Regions from separate parts of the Stutzerimonas tianxiuensis genome, predicted to be linked through region 3. Evidence: predicted binding sites of a transcription regulator. Region 3 holds the regulator's gene; each other region holds the start of a gene.
The links. Region 3 encodes FliA, which starts transcription of late flagellar genes. Its sites were predicted from a motif close to CTAAAGTTTNNNNNNNNNNNGCCGNTAA; they were not measured.
Positions count from the first base shown of each region.

Region 1: ACSSNI_RS01505 (methyl-accepting chemotaxis protein) is a predicted target of FliA. The motif match lies at 3,586-3,613, and genes of this name have one in related genera.
Region 2: flgM (flagellar biosynthesis anti-sigma factor FlgM) is a predicted target of FliA. The motif match lies at 2,024-2,051, and genes of this name have one in related genera.

Region 1 is NZ_JBPVWS010000001.1:353,722-359,558, forward strand. It holds gene ACSSNI_RS01490 (putative nucleotidyltransferase substrate binding domain-containing protein) at 1-64, opposite strand, end outside; gene ACSSNI_RS01495 (type 2 periplasmic-binding domain-containing protein) at 262-666, opposite strand; gene ACSSNI_RS01500 (hypothetical protein) at 678-1,841, opposite strand; gene ACSSNI_RS01505 (methyl-accepting chemotaxis protein) at 1,862-3,484, opposite strand; gene ACSSNI_RS01510 (malate synthase G) at 3,685-5,837, opposite strand, start outside.
Region 2 is NZ_JBPVWS010000012.1:77,378-83,214, forward strand. It holds gene fliD (flagellar filament capping protein FliD) at 1-747, opposite strand, end outside; partial or broken gene ACSSNI_RS15785 (SDR family oxidoreductase) at 1,037-1,234, shown strand; gene flgN (flagellar export chaperone FlgN) at 1,279-1,719, opposite strand; gene flgM (flagellar biosynthesis anti-sigma factor FlgM) at 1,716-1,991, opposite strand; gene ACSSNI_RS15800 (flagellar export protein FliJ) at 2,124-2,549, opposite strand; gene fliI (flagellar protein export ATPase FliI) at 2,546-3,877, opposite strand; gene fliH (flagellar assembly protein FliH) at 3,879-4,577, opposite strand; gene ACSSNI_RS15815 (FliG C-terminal domain-containing protein) at 4,584-5,651, opposite strand; gene fliF (flagellar basal-body MS-ring/collar protein FliF) at 5,623-5,837, opposite strand, start outside.
Region 3 is NZ_JBPVWS010000002.1:82,887-88,723, reverse strand. It holds gene ACSSNI_RS03030 (chemotaxis protein CheA) at 1-2,102, opposite strand, end outside; gene ACSSNI_RS03025 (protein phosphatase CheZ) at 2,115-2,909, opposite strand; gene ACSSNI_RS03020 (chemotaxis response regulator CheY) at 2,933-3,307, opposite strand; gene fliA (RNA polymerase sigma factor FliA) at 3,424-4,149, opposite strand; gene fleN (flagellar synthesis regulator FleN) at 4,164-4,994, opposite strand; gene flhF (flagellar biosynthesis protein FlhF) at 5,086-5,837, opposite strand, start outside.

The sequences.
Region 1 (5,837 bases), on a different contig from region 3:
TCCCATGAATGTTCTGCAGCACGGCGGTCTTGCCTGCCTCGGCGAAAGCATCGGCTTTGCTCATGGTTTGGTTCCATTTTTTGAGCCCAATGGTGGGCTGTGGGTCCGGCGGGGCACATTGGACGTAAGTCTAGTCGCGCGGGCGCCGCATCGGGCTGACACGGGTCAGCTCATGGGGCCGGGGTGTTGCAGGGTTTTTCGCTCATAAAAAAACCGCCCGATGCAGACGCAAGGGACGGTTCTTTCAGTTGCAGGTCAAGATCACGGCAGGGTGAACAACACCTTTACCGAATCGTTGACTGCCGCGCTGTCGACGTATCCGATGGCGTCGGCTTCCGCCGCAACTTTCGCGACCATTGCGGCCTCGTCGGCCACGCTGGTCATCGGCTGGCCTTTACCAGTGAACACCAGACCGGACCAATACGATTTCAGCTGCGACTCGTTCTTGTTGGTCACCGCCGAGTAGAAGCTCTCTTTGGCCGGCGTCCAGTCCTTGAGGTCGACGCCTTTCATGGACTTGTCCTTGCCCAGAAAGATGTTGGCGACCTCAGACTGCGACGGCGCTTTGGCCGCGCCTGGATTGACGATAACGGCGACCTCGGCCTGAGCCAGGGATGCCATGCCAAGCAGTGCAACACTGCTGAGGATGCGAAGGGATGCTTTCATCTGGACGCTCCTCAGAATACGAAATCGACGCCGACGGAAACGATGTCACCGTCGTAGTTGCGGGCAGGAACGCCGCCGCGTGCGCCACCGAAACGCTCGTACACGGCGTTTTCGTAGACTTCCTGGGCGTTGCGGGTGAACACGCCGTCATAGCCGTTCTTGGTGTCGACGCGCTTGTACTCGCCCTTGACCACGACGGTCGGGGCGGCCTGGTAGTTAAGGCCCAGGGTCCAGGAGCTCTGACGACCGCCGTTGTCGTCCAGCTGTGCATAGGTTACGTGTGGCAGGAAATCGCCGAAGCGACGGCCGCCCATCAGGTAGAAGGAATCGATCGATTCCATGTCGTCGTTCTCGATCATGCGCGAGGTCCACTCGTTGCTGCTGACCCAGACGCCGTTGTCGTACTGGTAGCCGATCGAGGTGAACTTGCCTTTCTCTTTGTCCAGTGTGAGCAGGCTCAGGGGCGCAACCACACCCGGCGCTACGGTGACGGTGCCGCTGATGTCGGTGGTGATGTCGGCTTCCACGTAACCGATGCGCAGGGTGCCGAAATCGTTGGTCGCCATGCTCACGCTGGCGCCGAACAGCTTGCCGTAGTCGATATCGAACTGCTCGTCGTAGGCATAGTAGTCACGGTTCTTCGACTGGCCACCGGCAACCTGGAAGGTCACCGAGCCGTAGGACAGCGGCACGGTGTAGACCGCGTCAACGCCCTCGTAGTTGGTCACCTGAACCTGGCTGTAAACCTCATCGGGCAGGCGCAGCCAAGGGTAGCTGTAGCCGACGTCAAGGCTCTCGGAGTACATGTACACAGGGCTACGCAGGCGACCGGCACGGAGCATCAGCTGATCATTGGTCTGCCACGACAGGTAAGCCCACTCGAGATTGGCTTTCCATTCATCCTGCTGCGCCTTGACCGTGGCCTGAACGGTCACGCCGACGGTGTCGGTCACGCCGTAGCTCAACTGCGCACCTAACTTGGACAGCTGGTCGCCGCGCCAGGAATCGTTGGTCTGGCCTTGGACACCATAGCTGCGGCCGTCATCTTCGCCACCCAGGTGGGTGACGCCGACAGTGCCAAAACCGTTTAGGCGGTGCTCACCTTGCTCGAGAGCGAAGGCTTGAGTGGTTGCCAGGCAGACGGCTGCCAGGCCGATAACACGTACTGCGGTCATCAGGATGCTCCTAAAGCAATTTAAACGCGGAATTGGGCCGTGGCTGCACGCAGGTGATCGCCCGTGCTGACCAGTTGCTCGCCCAGTCGGGCAGTGGCTTCGGCGCCGTTTGCGGTTGCTTGTGCGTCCTGCTGCAACACTTGGGTTTCTTGTTGGATGGAACTCGACAGGCCGATCTGCTCCTGAGTGAACTGAGCGATACCGGCATTGAGTTCGTCGATCTGGTTGACGGTGCGGGCAATGGTTTCGAGCAACTGGGTCGCTTCGACCGAGCGTTCGATGCTGGCGCGCGATTTCTCGCCATTGCTGTTCATCACATTGAGCACGGTGTTGGCGCTGCTTTGCAGTCGCTGGATGATCTGCTGAATCTCTGCAGTGGAGGCGGAGGTTTTCTGCGCCAGGTTGCGTACTTCGTCAGCCACTACGGCGAAGCCGCGACCCTGTTCGCCGGCGCGGGCGGCTTCGATGGCGGCGTTCAATGCGAGCAGGTTGGTCTGTTCGGCAATACTACGGATCACGGTGAGCACCGAGCCGACTTCCTGGGTTTCCTCTTCCAGCTGCTCCATGGCCTTGACTGCGCCCATCACACTGTCGCCCAGGTCGCTGATACCGGTCGACAGGCTGCCAACGTGCTCACGCGCGGTGGCGGCCTGGCGCGCGGCCGAGTTGGCTTCGTCCGAGGCCTGCTGCGAGCGATGCGCGACCTCCTGGATGCTACCGGTCATGGTGAGGATGTCGCGGGTGATGGAGTCGGTGTGGTGCTGCTGCGACTTGGCGTTCTCTTCCGAACCCTGAGTCAGGTTGTAGAGTTCCTTGGAGACCTGGCCCAGGGGGCTGGCAGCTTCGATAATCTGGCGGATAGTGCGCTGCAGCTTGTCGAGAAAGCCGTTGAACAGCTCGATCATGGCGCCGATCTCATCGTTCGACTCGACATTAACGCGCTGGGTCAGGTCGCCGTCTCCACGTGCGATGGACTGCAGAGAGGCGATCACGCCGCGTACGTTTGACATCACGCTGCGAATCACCAGCCAGGCGCCGAGGCCCACAACCACGATCAGCACCAGACTCAGGATGATTCCCAGTCGAGTGGTGTTTTTGTTGGCTTCGCGGGTTTCGGCCAGGGTCTGTTGGAAATCCTGGTACGCGCCGGTGCGGAAGTCAGTGGCCAGTTTCTGCGCTTGGGCAAGGTCACTGGCCATACGATCCAGGCTCGGGCGTAGATCATCGAACGAGGCACTGCCGTCGATCAGCTTGGCGGAAGCGTCGAGCGCGTTGTCGGCGTACGCCTTGACCGCCTTGCGCCAGTCGTTGAGCGCCTGAAGCCTTTGCGGCTGGGTGTTCAGAAGCGTGGCGAGCGCCTGCTGCTGCGCATCGATTTCACTGAGCCCTTCGCGCGCTTCGCCGAGAATGCCCGACTCTCCGGCGGCCACGGCATTGTTCAACAGGCCGGGAATACGGGAGAACTGAAAGATCACCGCGTCAGCCTTTTCCAGCGTGGGATAGCTTTGTGTTTCGATGCTGACCAGGCGCGAATCCGTCGCAGACAGCTGCAGCGAGGTATAGCCGACATACAGAATCAGCCCGAGCAGGGCGACGGCGGGGACCAGCGACAGCTTCGCAGTAAGCGAGAAATTCTTGAACATGCATCGACTCCACAGTGGGTGGCGGATACTACGTAATGGCCACTAGAGGCGCATTGCCATCTGTCGGATAAATTGTGACTTATTTTGGAAATCCGGTCACGTTATCGGATGTCGCAGGCGGAACTTGAGCGCCATTGGGCGGCAAACACCCATAAAAAAACCGCCCCGAAGGGCGGTTCTTTGTGCCGCAGCGTTGCGGGTTACAGGCCGTTCTTGGCCTTGAACTCGCGACGACGACGGTGCAGGACCGGCTCGGTGTAGCCGTTGGGCTGCTTGGTGCCTTCAAGGACCAGCTCCAGGGCAGCCTGGAAGGCCACGCTGTTGTCGAAGTCCGGCGCCATCGGGCGGTATACCGGGTCGCCTTGGTTCTGACGATCGACCACAGGCGCCATGCGCTTGAGGCTTTCGACCACCTGATCCTTGGTTACCACACCGTGACGCATCCAGTTGGCTACGTGCTGGCTGGAGATGCGCAGGGTGGCGCGGTCTTCCATCAGCGCGATGTCGTTGATATCCGGCACCTTGGAGCAGCCGACGCCCTGTTCGACCCAGCGAACCATGTAGCCGAGGATGCCCTGCGAGTTGTTGTCCAGCTCGTTGCGCTTCTCTTCCTCGGTCCAGTTGGTGTCTTGCGCCAGCGGGATGGTGAGGATGTCGTCGATGGACGCTTTTTCACGCTTGGCCAGTTCGACTTGACGCGCCTGCACGTCAACCTTGTGGTAGTGCATGGCGTGCAGGGTGGCGGCGGTCGGCGACGGTACCCAGGCGGTGTTGGCACCGGCCATGGGGTGGCCGAGCTTCTGCTCGAGCATCGCGGCCATCAGGTCAGGCATGGCCCACATGCCCTTGCCGATCTGCGCTTTGCCTTGCAGACCGCAAGCCAGGCCCACGTCGACGTTGTTGTTTTCGTAGGCACTGATCCACTTCTCGGACTTCATCGCAGCCTTGCGTACCACCGGGCCGGCTTCCATGGAAGTGTGGATCTCGTCGCCGGTGCGGTCGAGGAAGCCGGTGTTAATGAACACCACGCGCTCGCGCGCTTCCTTGATGCAGGCCTTGAGGTTGATCGTGGTGCGACGCTCCTCGTCCATGATGCCGACTTTCAGAGTGTTGCGCGGCAAACCGAGGACGTCTTCGACGCGACCGAACAGTTCGGTGGCGAAAGCCACTTCTTCCGGGCCGTGCATCTTCGGCTTGACGATGTACATCGAGCCGGTGCGGGTGTTCTTGCGGCTGGTGTTGCCCTTGAGGTTGTGGATCGCGGCGAGGCTGGTGAACAGGCCGTCCATGATGCCTTCCGGGACTTCGTTGCCGTCCTTGTCGAGAATGGCATCGTTGGTCATCAGGTGACCGACGTTACGGATGAACAGCAGGGAACGGCCGTGCAGGGTGAGCTCACCGTTGCCGTCGGCCTGGGTGTAGACGCGGTCAGGGTTCATGGCACGGGTGATGCGCTTGCCGCCTTTGTCCAACTCCTCGGCCAGGTCGCCCTTCATAAGGCCGAGCCAGTTGCGGTAGACGATGGTCTTGTCATCGGCATCGACGGCGGCGATGGAGTCTTCGCAGTCCATGATAGTGGTCAGTGCCGATTCCATCAGCACGTCTTTGACGCCGGCTGCGTCGGTCTGGCCGATGGGGCTGGCCGGGTCGATCTGAATCTCGAAGTGGATGCCGTTGTGCTTGAGCAGCACGGCGATTGGTGCGTTGGCATCGCCCTGGAAGCCGAGTAGTTGCGCTGGGTTCTGCAGGCCTGTTGTGCTGCCATCCTTGAGCGAGACGACCAGCTTGCCGGACTCGATGCGGTAGCCAGTGGAGTCGGCATGCGAGCCAGTTTCCAACGGAGCGGCTTCGTCGAGGAAGGCGCGTGCATAGGTAATAACCTTGTTGCCGCGGATCTCGTTGTAGCCCGGTCCCTTAGTGGCACCGTCTTCTTCGGAGATGGCATCGGTGCCGTAAAGCGCGTCGTACAACGAGCCCCAGCGCGCATTGGCGGCGTTCAGCGCGAAACGCGCGTTCATGATCGGCACCACCAGCTGCGGGCCGGCCATGCTGGCGATTTCTTCGTCGACGTTCTGAGTAGTGGCCTGGAAGTCTTCGGCTTCCGGCAGCAGGTAACCGATTTCCTGCAGGAAGCTCTTGTACGCCGCTGCGTCGTGGGCCTGACCGGTACGCGCCTGATGCCAGGCATCGATCTGCGCCTGCAGCTCGTCACGCTTGGCCAGCAGCGCGCGGTTCTTCGGCGCCAGGTCGTGGATGACGCTGGAAGCGCCGGCCCAGAAGGCATCGGCATCAACGCCGGTACCAGGAATCGCTTCGTTGTTCACGAAGTCGTACAGGACTTTGGCGACCTGCA
Region 2 (5,837 bases), on a different contig from region 3:
TGTGCCGGCTTTGTCCTGGCCCACCGTGACGGTCAGCGGGGTGTCGGTCGCCGCATGCGTCTTGCTCACGGTCAGGCTTACGCCGTCGATGACGTCAGTAAAAGTGTTGCTGGCGCTGGTCAGCTCGATGCCGCCCGCGCCATAGCTGCCACCCATACGAACCATCGCGTCCTGGGCAGTCGATAGCGCGGTCGTGGTCGCGGCAGCGTTGCCCGCCATGCTGAGGCTGAAGGCATTGGCGGCGCCGGTTTGCTCACTGCTGACGACCAGACTGACCGCGCCGTTGCTGCGCACCAGGGTCGCTTGCACACCGAGACCGGCGTCGTTGATCGCCGTGGCGGCATCGCCAAGCGTGGCGTACTGGCTGAGGTCGAACGATTGGGCATTCAGCGTCAGGGTGCCGCTCAGGCTGCCATCGACCAAGCCCTGTACCGCGACCTGCTGCTTGCTGGCCAGGCGCTCGACGAAAAAGTCATAGGTACCGGCCGTTGCGGTAGTGCCCACGCTAGCCGTGGCATAACCCTCCTGACTGAAGGTTGCACTGTTGGTCAACATGCTCGATGTGCTGCTGTTGAGCTTGGTGATGGCGGACTTGAAGGTCGTCATCGACGTGCGCAGCGAATTCAGCGCTTCACGCTGGGCCTTGTAGCGGGACTCGTTGCGGTTAAGCCGATCCAGCGACGACTGAACTTCGTAAGTCGCCAACTGCGTCGACATCTGCTGTACGTAATCGGAATTTATAGCCATCACCATCCCCTCTTGTTGTTTCTAGAGCAGATTGCATGCCAGGTCTGAAACGCCCGCGATATGGGCCTTCCAGCAAACGGCATGCAGAAAAAAGGCTTCCGCAACATGACAGGACTAGGAAACGGGGAAGTGCCGTTTCCGCCTCGACGCGGGCGGAGCATCTGTCTGTAAAGGCGACGTCAGCAGTGAGGTAGTTAAAGGCCAAACCGAAAAGGATTAATTCCTTGATGGCGACGATAGGCCTGTCGCGGCAAGGCGCCTCTTACAAGCTGTCGTGGTGTGGATCGCTGAAGCGGAGCTGGGCCCGATCGAGATATGGGTCAATGCCGCCATGGCCACGGTCTTTGGGCCGGTCTACAAGACCAGCGCCGCGGAATTCAAGCGGGTCACCGAGGTGACTTATCTGGGTTTTGTTCACGGCACGCTGGCGGCGCTGCGCTACATGGAGGGCGTACGGCTGAAGGGAGCTGTGGCTGAAGCCGCTAACGGGAGCTGAGAATCCGCAGAAGCGCGGACGAATGTCTTTGCGCCTCAATAGGCCTGCGGCGAATACAGCCGCGCATCCTGCCCACAGGCGAGCAGCTGCTGAAGAATGTCGTGATGCATGGCGAGCAGCTTGCCGTTGTGCTCGTTGAATTGCTGACACTGCACAGCGAGATCACCGACTTGCCGCCAATGCTGCTGAAGGGAGTCACCGCGCTCACCCGTGCAGCTGGACAGCAGGCGGCGCATGCCAACACCCGAGGTTTCCAGACCGAAAGCCGCGAGCACCTTGCTGCGTCGCTGGGCGCGCGCGGCGATGGCTTCGACGCGCACGGTGATCTGCAGGTTGATGCGGTCGATCTCCGGCACGTCGCGCTCGAGCAGACGTCCGTAGAGCGCCTGCATCAGCTCGCGCAAGGCGAGGTAATCGCCGCAATCCTGCTGGAGATCGTCATCGACGACTGCCAGCAGCTTATCGCGCTGGCTCACGCATCGTTTCCGCGGTGATAGCTGAGCATGCTGCTGGCCAGATCACCCACGTCGGTAGAGATCTCGCCGCGCTGCAGCGCTTGCTTGATGGCCGCCACCCGGTCCAGATCGACCTCGGGCATGGCGCGCAGGGCGTCGTGCATCTGCTCCAGCGGCAGGCTTGTGGCCGGACGCGCAGCAGGCTGGGCCGTGGGGCGCGCACTGGCCGGACGCGCCGAAGCGGTCTCGGTGGGCATTGCAATGGCGGGCTTGAACTGCCGGCTGATTTCCATGATTTCGTTCCAACTCAGTGGTTACTGCCAAACAAGCGACCGCTAAGGCGCAAACCTTAAATGTTTTTTTGCTGGGGCTGACAGGCGGGCCGCCTGACGCCGTTTCCAAGCGCCGTGTTCAGGCACTCCTACTCAGGCGATCTGATTGCGCCACCAGGTCTGCGCGGCCAGACCGTCCTGAATTTTCTGTTCCTGCGCCATAAGCAGCTGCTGCCACTGCTGCATCTTGGCGTCGATCACATGCTCAACCACCTTCTCGCTGCGCATGGCCTGCAGCAGCTCCTGCTGAATACGCACCAGGGCCTGCTCGGCCACGGCCAGTTCGCGCCGCTGCAGCTCGACCATCTTGTACAGCGTGGCCTTGTAGCGCTGCTGATTGTCGCGCTGCAGCGGCGTGCTCATCGGCACGGAGAACCCGCACAGGCGGCTGAGACCGGTGATGTTGTTGCGATAGCGCTGGCAGAGGTTTTGCTGGTACTGAACCTGCCCGAGCATCTGCTTGACCCGGTTGCCGCGCAGGCTGGCCAGGCGTGTGAGCGTTTCGATCTGCTGCTTCATGGCTTCCTGATGATGCTCTGCAGGATGGTGAGACTGGTTTCCAGCTCCGCCGCCTCGCCCACTTCCTGACGCAGGAAGCGTTCGATGGTGGGTGCGAGCTGCACGGCGCGGTCGGTCTTGATGTCCGCGCCAGGGCTGTAGCCACCCAGCGGGATCAGCTCCTTGATCTTCTCGTAGGTGCTGTAGAACTCCTTGAGCTGCCGCGCGGCGCCCAGGTGCGGCGGCTGGCCGACCTGGCTCATGCAGCGGCTGACCGAAGCGCAGATGTCGATGGCCGGGTAATGCCCGGCGTCCGCCAGTCGACGCGACAACACGATGTGGCCATCGAGAATTGCACGCGCGCAATCGACGATCGGGTCCTGCTGGTCGTCACCCTCGGCGAGAACGGTGTACAGCGCACTGAGGCTGCCGTTGTCATTGGCGCCATTGCCGGCGCTTTCGACCAACTCCGGCAGCATACCGAACACAGACGGCGGATAGCCCTTGGTCGCTGGCGGCTCGCCGAGGGCCAGGGCAATTTCTCGCTGGGCCATGGCGTAGCGGGTCAGCGAATCGACCAGCAACAACACATCGTTGCCCTGGTCGCGGAAATAAGCGGCGATGCTGTGGCAAAGCTCGGTGGCCTTGAGGCGCATCAGCGGCGATTCGTTGGCCGGCGCCACCACCACGACGGCCTTCTTCAGGCCCTCTTCACCCAGCGAATGCAGCAGGAACTCCTGCACCTCGCGCCCGCGCTCACCAATCAGCCCGACCACCACGACGTCAGCCTTGGTCTGTCGCGTGATCATGCCCAGCAGCACGCTTTTGCCCACACCGGAACCGGCGAACAGGCCGACGCGCTGGCCCTTGCCGAGGGTGAGCATGGAATTGATCGCCCGCACGCCGACGTCCAGCGGTTCACTGACCGGCTTGCGCTTGAGCGGATTGACCGAAGGCAGCTCGGTGGGCAGCGGATCGCGCCCGCTGAGCTTGCCCATTTCGTCCAGCGGCTCACCGAGGCCGTTAACCACACGCCCCAGCCAGGATTCGTCGATATGCAGCTTGGCATCATCCGGCGCCGGAAATACGCGCGATCCGGAGGTCAGCCCCACCGGTTTCTTGAAGGGCATCAGGTAGGTGATGTCGCGGTTGAAGCCCACCACCTGCGCTTCGAGCATGCTGCCGTCGCCCTGTTCGACGAAACAGCGCTGGCCGGTCATGCGCTGGCAGCCGAGGCTTTCCAAGAGCATGCCGGAGACGCGCACCAGCCGGCCGCTGACCTTCGCCAGCTGCACCGTGTCCAGCGAGCGCAACGCCTCGTCGAGCCGGAAGCTCTCGCGCAGGGACATCTCAGGCTTCCGCCCTGATGTGCTCGCCCAGCGTGTCCATGCATGAATCAAGGCGCTGCTGGCAGCCGATATCGGCTTCGGCCTGCGCCGTGATCACACGGCACTCGCCGAGCGCCAGCTTTTCATCCGGGATCAGACGCCAGGCCGCCGCACGCTCGGGTGCCAACTCCTTGATCCGGTTGCATTCCTCGGGGTTGAGCAAGATGCGCACGTCTTCCTGATCACCCGGCATGGCCGCCAGGGCTTCCTCAGCCAGGGTCAGCAACTGCGTCGGATGCAGGGTCAGTTCACAGCGGATCACCTGCTTGGAAACCTTCTGCACCAGCTCCAGCAGTTGCTCGCGACGCGCCTGTTCGAATTCCTGCCGGAAGTGCTCGAAACGCTCGACCAGTTCATCCAGCGGCCGGGCCGCTTCGTCGAATGCGCGACGTCCCATGACACGGCCTTCTTCACGACCGATCGCCTTGCCGTCCTCGACACCGCGCTCGAAACCTTCGCGATGTCCGGCTTCACGACCCTGCTCCAGGCCCTGCTCGTAGCCCTTGTCGATGCCTTCCTGAAAGCCATCGGCAACGGCGCGCTGCAGCGCCGCCGGGTCACCGGCCACGCTGTCGGCCAGTTCAGAGGCGGTGCGCACGCGAGGCGGGAAGCGGAACGGCCGCCAGGAGCGACCTTCACCTTTGATGATCTTGATGCTCATCGGCGCTTACTCGACGGTCTGTTCGCGGAACAACTGAACCTGCAGGTCGCCTTCGTTGGACATATCCCGGACCACGGCCATGATGTCCTTGCGCACCTGCTCCACCCGCGACAGCGGCACTGGGCCCTGGCGACGGTTGATCGACTCCATCTGCTGCGCCTGGCGCTTGGGCAGCGCCCCCTGGATGGCATTCACCAGCGCCGGCTCGGCGCCCTTGAGCGCAACCACCCACTCTTCCAGCGGGATCACTTCAAGCAGCGTTTGCAGCACATCCTGGTTCTGCCGGGACAGAATGAAGAAGTCGTACATTTCATCTTCGATCTTGCCGACCAGTTCTTCGTTGTGCGCGCGCAGCAGTTCGAACATCTGGTCTCGGTTGCCCTTGAACCGGTTCATGATGTCTGCGGCCTGCTTCACGCCACGCACCTGTGAACCCTGGTTCGTGAGCACTTGCAGACTGCGATCGATGAGCTGCTCCAGCTCGGCGATCACGTCGCTGTTGACCTCGCTCAGGTTGGCGATGCGGTACAACAGCTCGTCCTGACGCTCGGCCGGCATGCACTCGAGCACGTCGGTGGCCATGCCAGGCGGCAGGAAGGCGAGGAACACCGCCTGCATCTGCGCGTGCTCCTTGGCGATCAGCGCGGCGAACTGCTTGGGGTCCAGCCACTCCATCTTCGCCATCTTGGCGCGAATTTCTTCGCCATAGATGGAGTCGAGCAGCGAACGGGTGATGTCGCCACCCAACGCCTTGCCGAGCATGCCGGACAGGTAGGTGCGCGACGCACCCTTGATGCTGCTCTGCTCCTTGTAGTCATCGAAGAAGCGGCTGATCACATCGGAGACCATCGGCTGCTTGACGTTGGACAGACGCGCCATCGCCTGGCTGATGCTGATGATTTCCTCGCGGGAGAAGTTGCGCAGGATGCCGGCCGAAATATCATCGCCCATGCTCAGCATGAGGATGGCCGCCTGGTCCAGCGAACTCACCGAGCGCAACTGCACCGGGCGCGCCTTGATTTCCTTGCTCGAGCCGGTCGCCGATTCAGCTGGCTGGGTTGAGTTCTCTTTCATTGCGGCCTATCCAATGCTTGATGACTTCCGAAACGCGCTCCGGGTCGTTCTTGGCAAGCATCTGCAGATGCTCGATCTGTAGCTCCAGCCCCGAACCGGGCGCTGGCAGGCGAATTTCCGAAAGCGGATTGAGTTCGCCGAATACGTGTATGCCGTCGCCACTGGGTCGCGGGCTGGCCAGTGTTG
Region 3 (5,837 bases):
GGAGTGCCCTGCAGCATCTTGCCCAACGGCTTGATCACCACCTCCTCCTGCCCCACCAGCTGATCGACGACGAAGCCGATACTTTGATTGCCGACGTTGAGGATCACTACGTGCCCTTCACGCTGCTCTTCGAGCTCGGCTCCGTGCACCAGCCAGCGCTTGAGATAGAACAACGGCAGCGCCTTGTCCCGGACTATCACGACCTCCTGACCGTCAACCACATTGGTACGGGATAGGTCGAGGTGGAAAATTTCATTGACGCTGACCAGCGGGAAGGCGAACGCCTGGTTGGCGAGCATCACCATCAGGGTCGGCATGATCGCCAGCGTCAGCGGCACCTTGATCACAACGCGCGAGCCCTGGCCCTTGTTGGAAAAGACGTTGACCGTGCCGTTGAGCTGCGAAATCTTGGTCTTGACAACATCCATACCGACGCCGCGGCCGGACACGTCGGAGATTTCGGTCTTGGTCGAGAAGCCCGGCGCAAAAATCAGGTTGTAAGATTCCAGATCGCTCAGTCGGTCGGCGGCGTCTTTATCGAGCAAACCTTTCTCAACTGCCTTCGCACGCAAGACGTCCGCATCCATGCCTTTACCGTCATCGGTGATCAGCAACAGGATATGGTCGCCTTCCTGTTCAGCGGAAAGCACGACCTTGCCGGTGCGCGGCTTGCCTGCGGCTTCGCGCTCTTCCGGAGTTTCGATGCCGTGGTCCACCGCGTTGCGCACCAAGTGCACCAGTGGATCGGCCAGCGCCTCGACAAGGTTCTTGTCCAGATCGGTTTCTTCACCGACCAGCTCTAGATTGATCTCTTTCTTGAGGCTGCGAGCCAGATCGCGAACCAGACGCGGGAAGCGGCCAAAAACCTTCTTAATCGGCTGCATGCGCGTTTTCATCACGGCACTTTGCAGATCAGCGGTCACCACATCGAGGTTGGACACGGCCTTGGCCATGGCTTCATCGGCACTGTTGGAGCCCAGGCGCACCAGGCGATTACGCACCAGCACCAGCTCACCAACCATGTTCATGATTTCATCAAGTCGGGCGGTATCGACTCGAACGGTTGTCTCCGCCTCGCTCGCGGGCTTCTCCGGTGCGGCGGCAGGCTTGGATGCAGGCTCTGCTTTAGCCGGAACAGCGGCTTTGCTCGCAACGGTGCTTACAGCTGGCTTCGCAGGCGCAGCCTTCTTTTCCGCAGGCGCGGTAACCGCTGCGGGCTTAGCAACAGGCACAACTGCAGCCGCAACTGGTGCAGCCGCGTCGGGCTCAAACTTTCCTTTTCCATGCAGCTGGTCCAGCAGCGCTTCGAACTCGTCGTCGCTAATGTCGTCACCACCAGCAGCTACAGGCTTGGCCGCCGCTTCAGCGGGTGCGGCTGCCACCGGCTCGGCGAACTGGCCTTTGCCATGCAGCTGGTCGAGCAGCGCCTCGAACTCATCATCAGTGATCTCGTCGCTGGCAGACGGTTGCACAACAGCCGCCGCCGATGCTGCCGGCTTTGCGTCCTGCTCAGCCGCGAACTGGCCTTTTCCGTGGAGTTGATCAAGCAACGATTCGAACTCCTCGTCGGTGATCTCGTCAGCGGCACTGGAGGCTGGGGTCTCGACAGACTCTTCCAGCGCGCCAAGAAACTGCTCGAACTCGCTATCGGCAGTAACCGCAGGCTCGGGTTCAGCCTCGACAGGGGCTTCGACCACAGGTTCCTGCGCACCGGCCGGCTCAGCCAAGCGGGCCAGCGCTGCCAGTAGCTCAGGGGTCGCCGGGGTTACCTCGGTACGCTCGCGCACCTGGCTAAACATTTCATTGACGGAGTCCAGAGCCTGGAGAACGACATCCATCAATTCCGAGTCGACGCGACGTTCACCCTTGCGCAGGATGTCGAAGACGTTTTCGGCGATGTGGCAGCATTCCACCAGCTCATGTAGCTGGAGAAACCCGGCACCGCCTTTTACCGTATGGAAACCGCGAAAAATCGCATTGAGCAAGGCTGTGTCATCGGGGCTGCTTTCCAGCTCCACCAGCTGCTCTGACAATAGTTCGAGAATCTCGCCGGCCTCTACCAGGAAATCCTGGAGGATTTCTTCATCGGCGTCGAAGCTCATATTTAACTTCCCCTAAAAGCCCAGGCTCGAAAGCAGATCATCGACATCGTCCTGCCCGGAAACGACGTCTTCACGTATATCGGCATGCATCTGCGGACCTTCACCATTGGAAGGCTGTTTTTCTTGTTTTTTTAGTTCCTGCTCGGCGCGCATCGCTTCGCGGTCATGCTGGATGCCCGCCACGCGGTCAACCTGGCCTGCCATCAGCACCAGATTAAGCAGGTTACTTTCGAGTTCGGTAATGAGCCGGGTCACCCTTTTGATCACCTGACCGGTAAGGTCCTGGAAATCCTGGGCCAGCATGATTTCGCTAAGGTTCTGCGACAGCTGACTGCCATCGTTCATGCTGCGCTGGAGAAACTGATCGATGCGTTTGACCAGGTCGCGGAACTGTTCAGCGTTCATATCGCGACGCATGAAGCGCTGCCAATCGGCAGTCAGGCTCTGGGCTTCGTAGCTGACGTAGTTCACCAGCGGCGCCGATTCCTCAACCAGGTCCATGGTGCGGTTGGCCGCTTTTTCGGTCATCTCCACCACGTAGGACAATCGGTCCGTGGCGTCGGTGATTGGCGACGGATCACCCCCCGTCGCACAGGTGTCCATTTCGAGCTTGACGATGGCGTTGTGCAGCTCACGCGTGAGCTTGCCGACTTCCTGGTACAGCCCCAGGTTGCGCGCCTGATTGAGCTCGTTAAACATCTGCGTCGCTTCTTCGAAGCGGCCTTGCTGCAGACTTTCAATCAATTGGGGTGCATGAGCCCTCAGAGTCGCTTCGAACTCTGCCAGGCCTTGGTCTGCTTGCGTCATAGTGCCCTCGCGGCGTTACTGCTTCAGCCGTTGACGCGCTCGAAGATCTTTTCGATCTTTTCTTTGAGCACTTGAGCCGTGAATGGCTTGACCACGTATCCGTTAACGCCAGCCTGCGCGGCCTCGATGATCTGATCGCGCTTCGCCTCGGCGGTCACCATCAACACCGGCAGGTGCTTGAGGCGCTCGTCGGCGCGCACAGCGCGCAGCAGGTCGATGCCGCTCATGCCGGGCATGTTCCAGTCGGTGACGAGAAAATCGAAACTTCCGCTCTTCAGCATTGGCAAAGCAGTAGTGCCGTCGTCCGCTTCGGCGGTATTGGTAAAGCCCAGATCGCGCAAGAGGTTCTTGATGATCCGTCTCATGGTCGAAAAATCGTCGACGATGAGGATTTTCATGTTCTTGTCCAAGTACACCTCCGTAAACCCGAATCCGAGACCTGCTCACGGTCTGTTTGCGGGCCTCATGAATGAAGCTCGTAAGCGGTCTCTAATGCTTTGTTGCAAACCGGTCGTTAACGCGCGCGCCACTCGCCAAGACGAGCCCGCAGACGTGCCGCGCACTGACTGTGCAATTGGCTCACCCGCGATTCACTGACGCCCAGTACCTGACCGATTTCCTTCAAGTTCAACTCTTCGTCGTAATACAGCGAAAGCACCAACTTTTCACGTTCGGGCAGGTTGCCGATGGCTTCAGCCAACGCCTGTTGAAAACGCTCGTCTTCGAGATCGCGGGACGGTTCCGGATGGGTGCTGGCAGCATCCTCCTCGAACTCCCCATGCTCACCTTCCTGAAGCAGATCATCGAAGCTGAACAGGCGGCTGCCCAAGGTGTCGCCCAGAATGCCGTAGTACTCATCGAGACTCAATTTAAGTTCGGCCGCAACTTCCTGATCTTTAGCGTCGCGTCCTGTTCTGGCCTCAATTGCCCGAATCGCCTCACTGACCATGCGCGAATTCCGGTGTACCGAACGCGGCGCCCAATCACCCTTGCGCACCTCGTCGAGCATCGCACCGCGTATGCGAATACCCGCGTAAGTCTCGAAACTCGCACCCTTGCCGGCGTCATATTTCTTTGACGCTTCCAGCAAGCCGATCATCCCAGCCTGCATCAGGTCGTCGACCTGCACGCTCGCCGGCAAACGCGCCAGGAGGTGGTAAGCAATGCGTTTGACCAGCGGCGCGTATTGATCGATGAGTTGGTACTGCGAGTCTTTAGCCTGAGCTTTGCTGTAATACATACCGAATCCAGCCGCTATTGTTCGTTAGGCTCTGCGGCGGGCCTTACCAGGCGCTCCACAAAGAACTCCAGATGACCGCGTGGCGTTGCCGGCAACGGCCAGGTGTCAACTTTCTGCGCGATGGCCTTGAACGCCAGCGAACACTTTGCACGGGGGTAAGCTTCATAAACGGCGCGCTGCTTCTGCACGGCCTTGCGCACAGACTCATCGTAAGGAATCGCGCCTACATACTGCAGCGCCACGTCCAGGAAGCGCTCAGTCACCTTGGTCAACTTGGCGAATAGATTGCGGCCTTCCTGCGGCGCATGGGCCATGTTGGCCAGTACCCGGAAGCGGCTGATGCCGTAGTCGCGATTGAGCAGTTTGATCAGCGCGTAGGCATCGGTGATCGACGTGGGTTCGTCGGTCACCACCAGCAGCACTTCCTGTGCGGCGCGCACAAAGCTCACTACCCCGTCACCAATGCCGGCGGCGGTGTCGATGATCAGCACATCGATGTCATCGCCGATATCGCTGAACGCTTGGATCAGGCCGGAGTGCTGCAGCGTCGATAGCTGCACCATGCTCTGCGTGCCGGATGCGGCCGGCACGATGCGGATGCCGCCCGGCCCCTGGATCAGCACGTCACGCAGATCGCATTCACCGGCAATGACATCAGCCAGGGTGCGTTTGGTTGTCAGGCCGAGCAACACATCGACGTTGGCCAGACCAAGGTCGGCGTCGAGCAATACGACCCGACGCCCGAGATCGGCCAGCGCCAAGGACAGATTGACCGATACGTTGGTCTTGCCGACGCCACCTTTGCCGCCGGTCACTGCAATAACCTGTACGGGATGCATACCCATTTTCACACGCCTATCTCTTGCTGGAGCCCTAGGGCCATCGATGCGTTCAGCCCGAACGCGTCTTCTTTGTGTGTCACACGTAGCAAAGCGTTCATCCGACCTTCCGAGAACCGTTGTAAAGATCGGAGAACATGTCAGCCATGGTTTCCTCGCTCGGATTCTCTTCCGATTGCAAGCTCACCGCACGACTGACCAACTGGTGACTGCGAGGCAGATGCAGGTCGTCCGGAATACGCGGCCCATCGGCGAGGTAAGCGATAGGCAGATGCTGACTGATGATAAGCCCCAACACATCGCCCAGGCTGCCGGCCTCATCCAGTTTAGTCAGGATGCAGCCAGCCAGCCCGCAACGGCGGTAATTGTGCCAGGTCGCCTTGAGCACCTGGCTCTGGCTGGTCGCTGGCAGAACCAGATAATTTTTCGCCTTGATGCCACGGTCCGCCAACGCTTCGAGCTGCACCTTCATCATCGAGTCACCCGCGGGTAGACCAGCGGTATCGACAAGAATCAGGCGCTTACGAGCCAGCGGCGCTAGTGTTTTGCTCAAGGGCTGACTCGGGTCCAGCTGAATAACCGGTACGTCGAGAATACGCCCCAGTGTTTTCAGCTGTTCCTGAGCCCCAATCCGATAGTTGTCCATGCTCGCCAGAGCGATGCTCTGCGGGCCGTGCTTGAGCACGTAGCGTGCAGCGAGCTTGGCCAGGGTGGTCGTCTTGCCGGCACCGGCTGGGCCGACCAGAGCGATCACCCCGCCCTCTTCCAGCGGCTCGACCTTGGTCACCTTGATCGATTGCGCCAGATGAGCCAATAACATCCGCCAGGCCTGGCGTGGCTCCGATACGG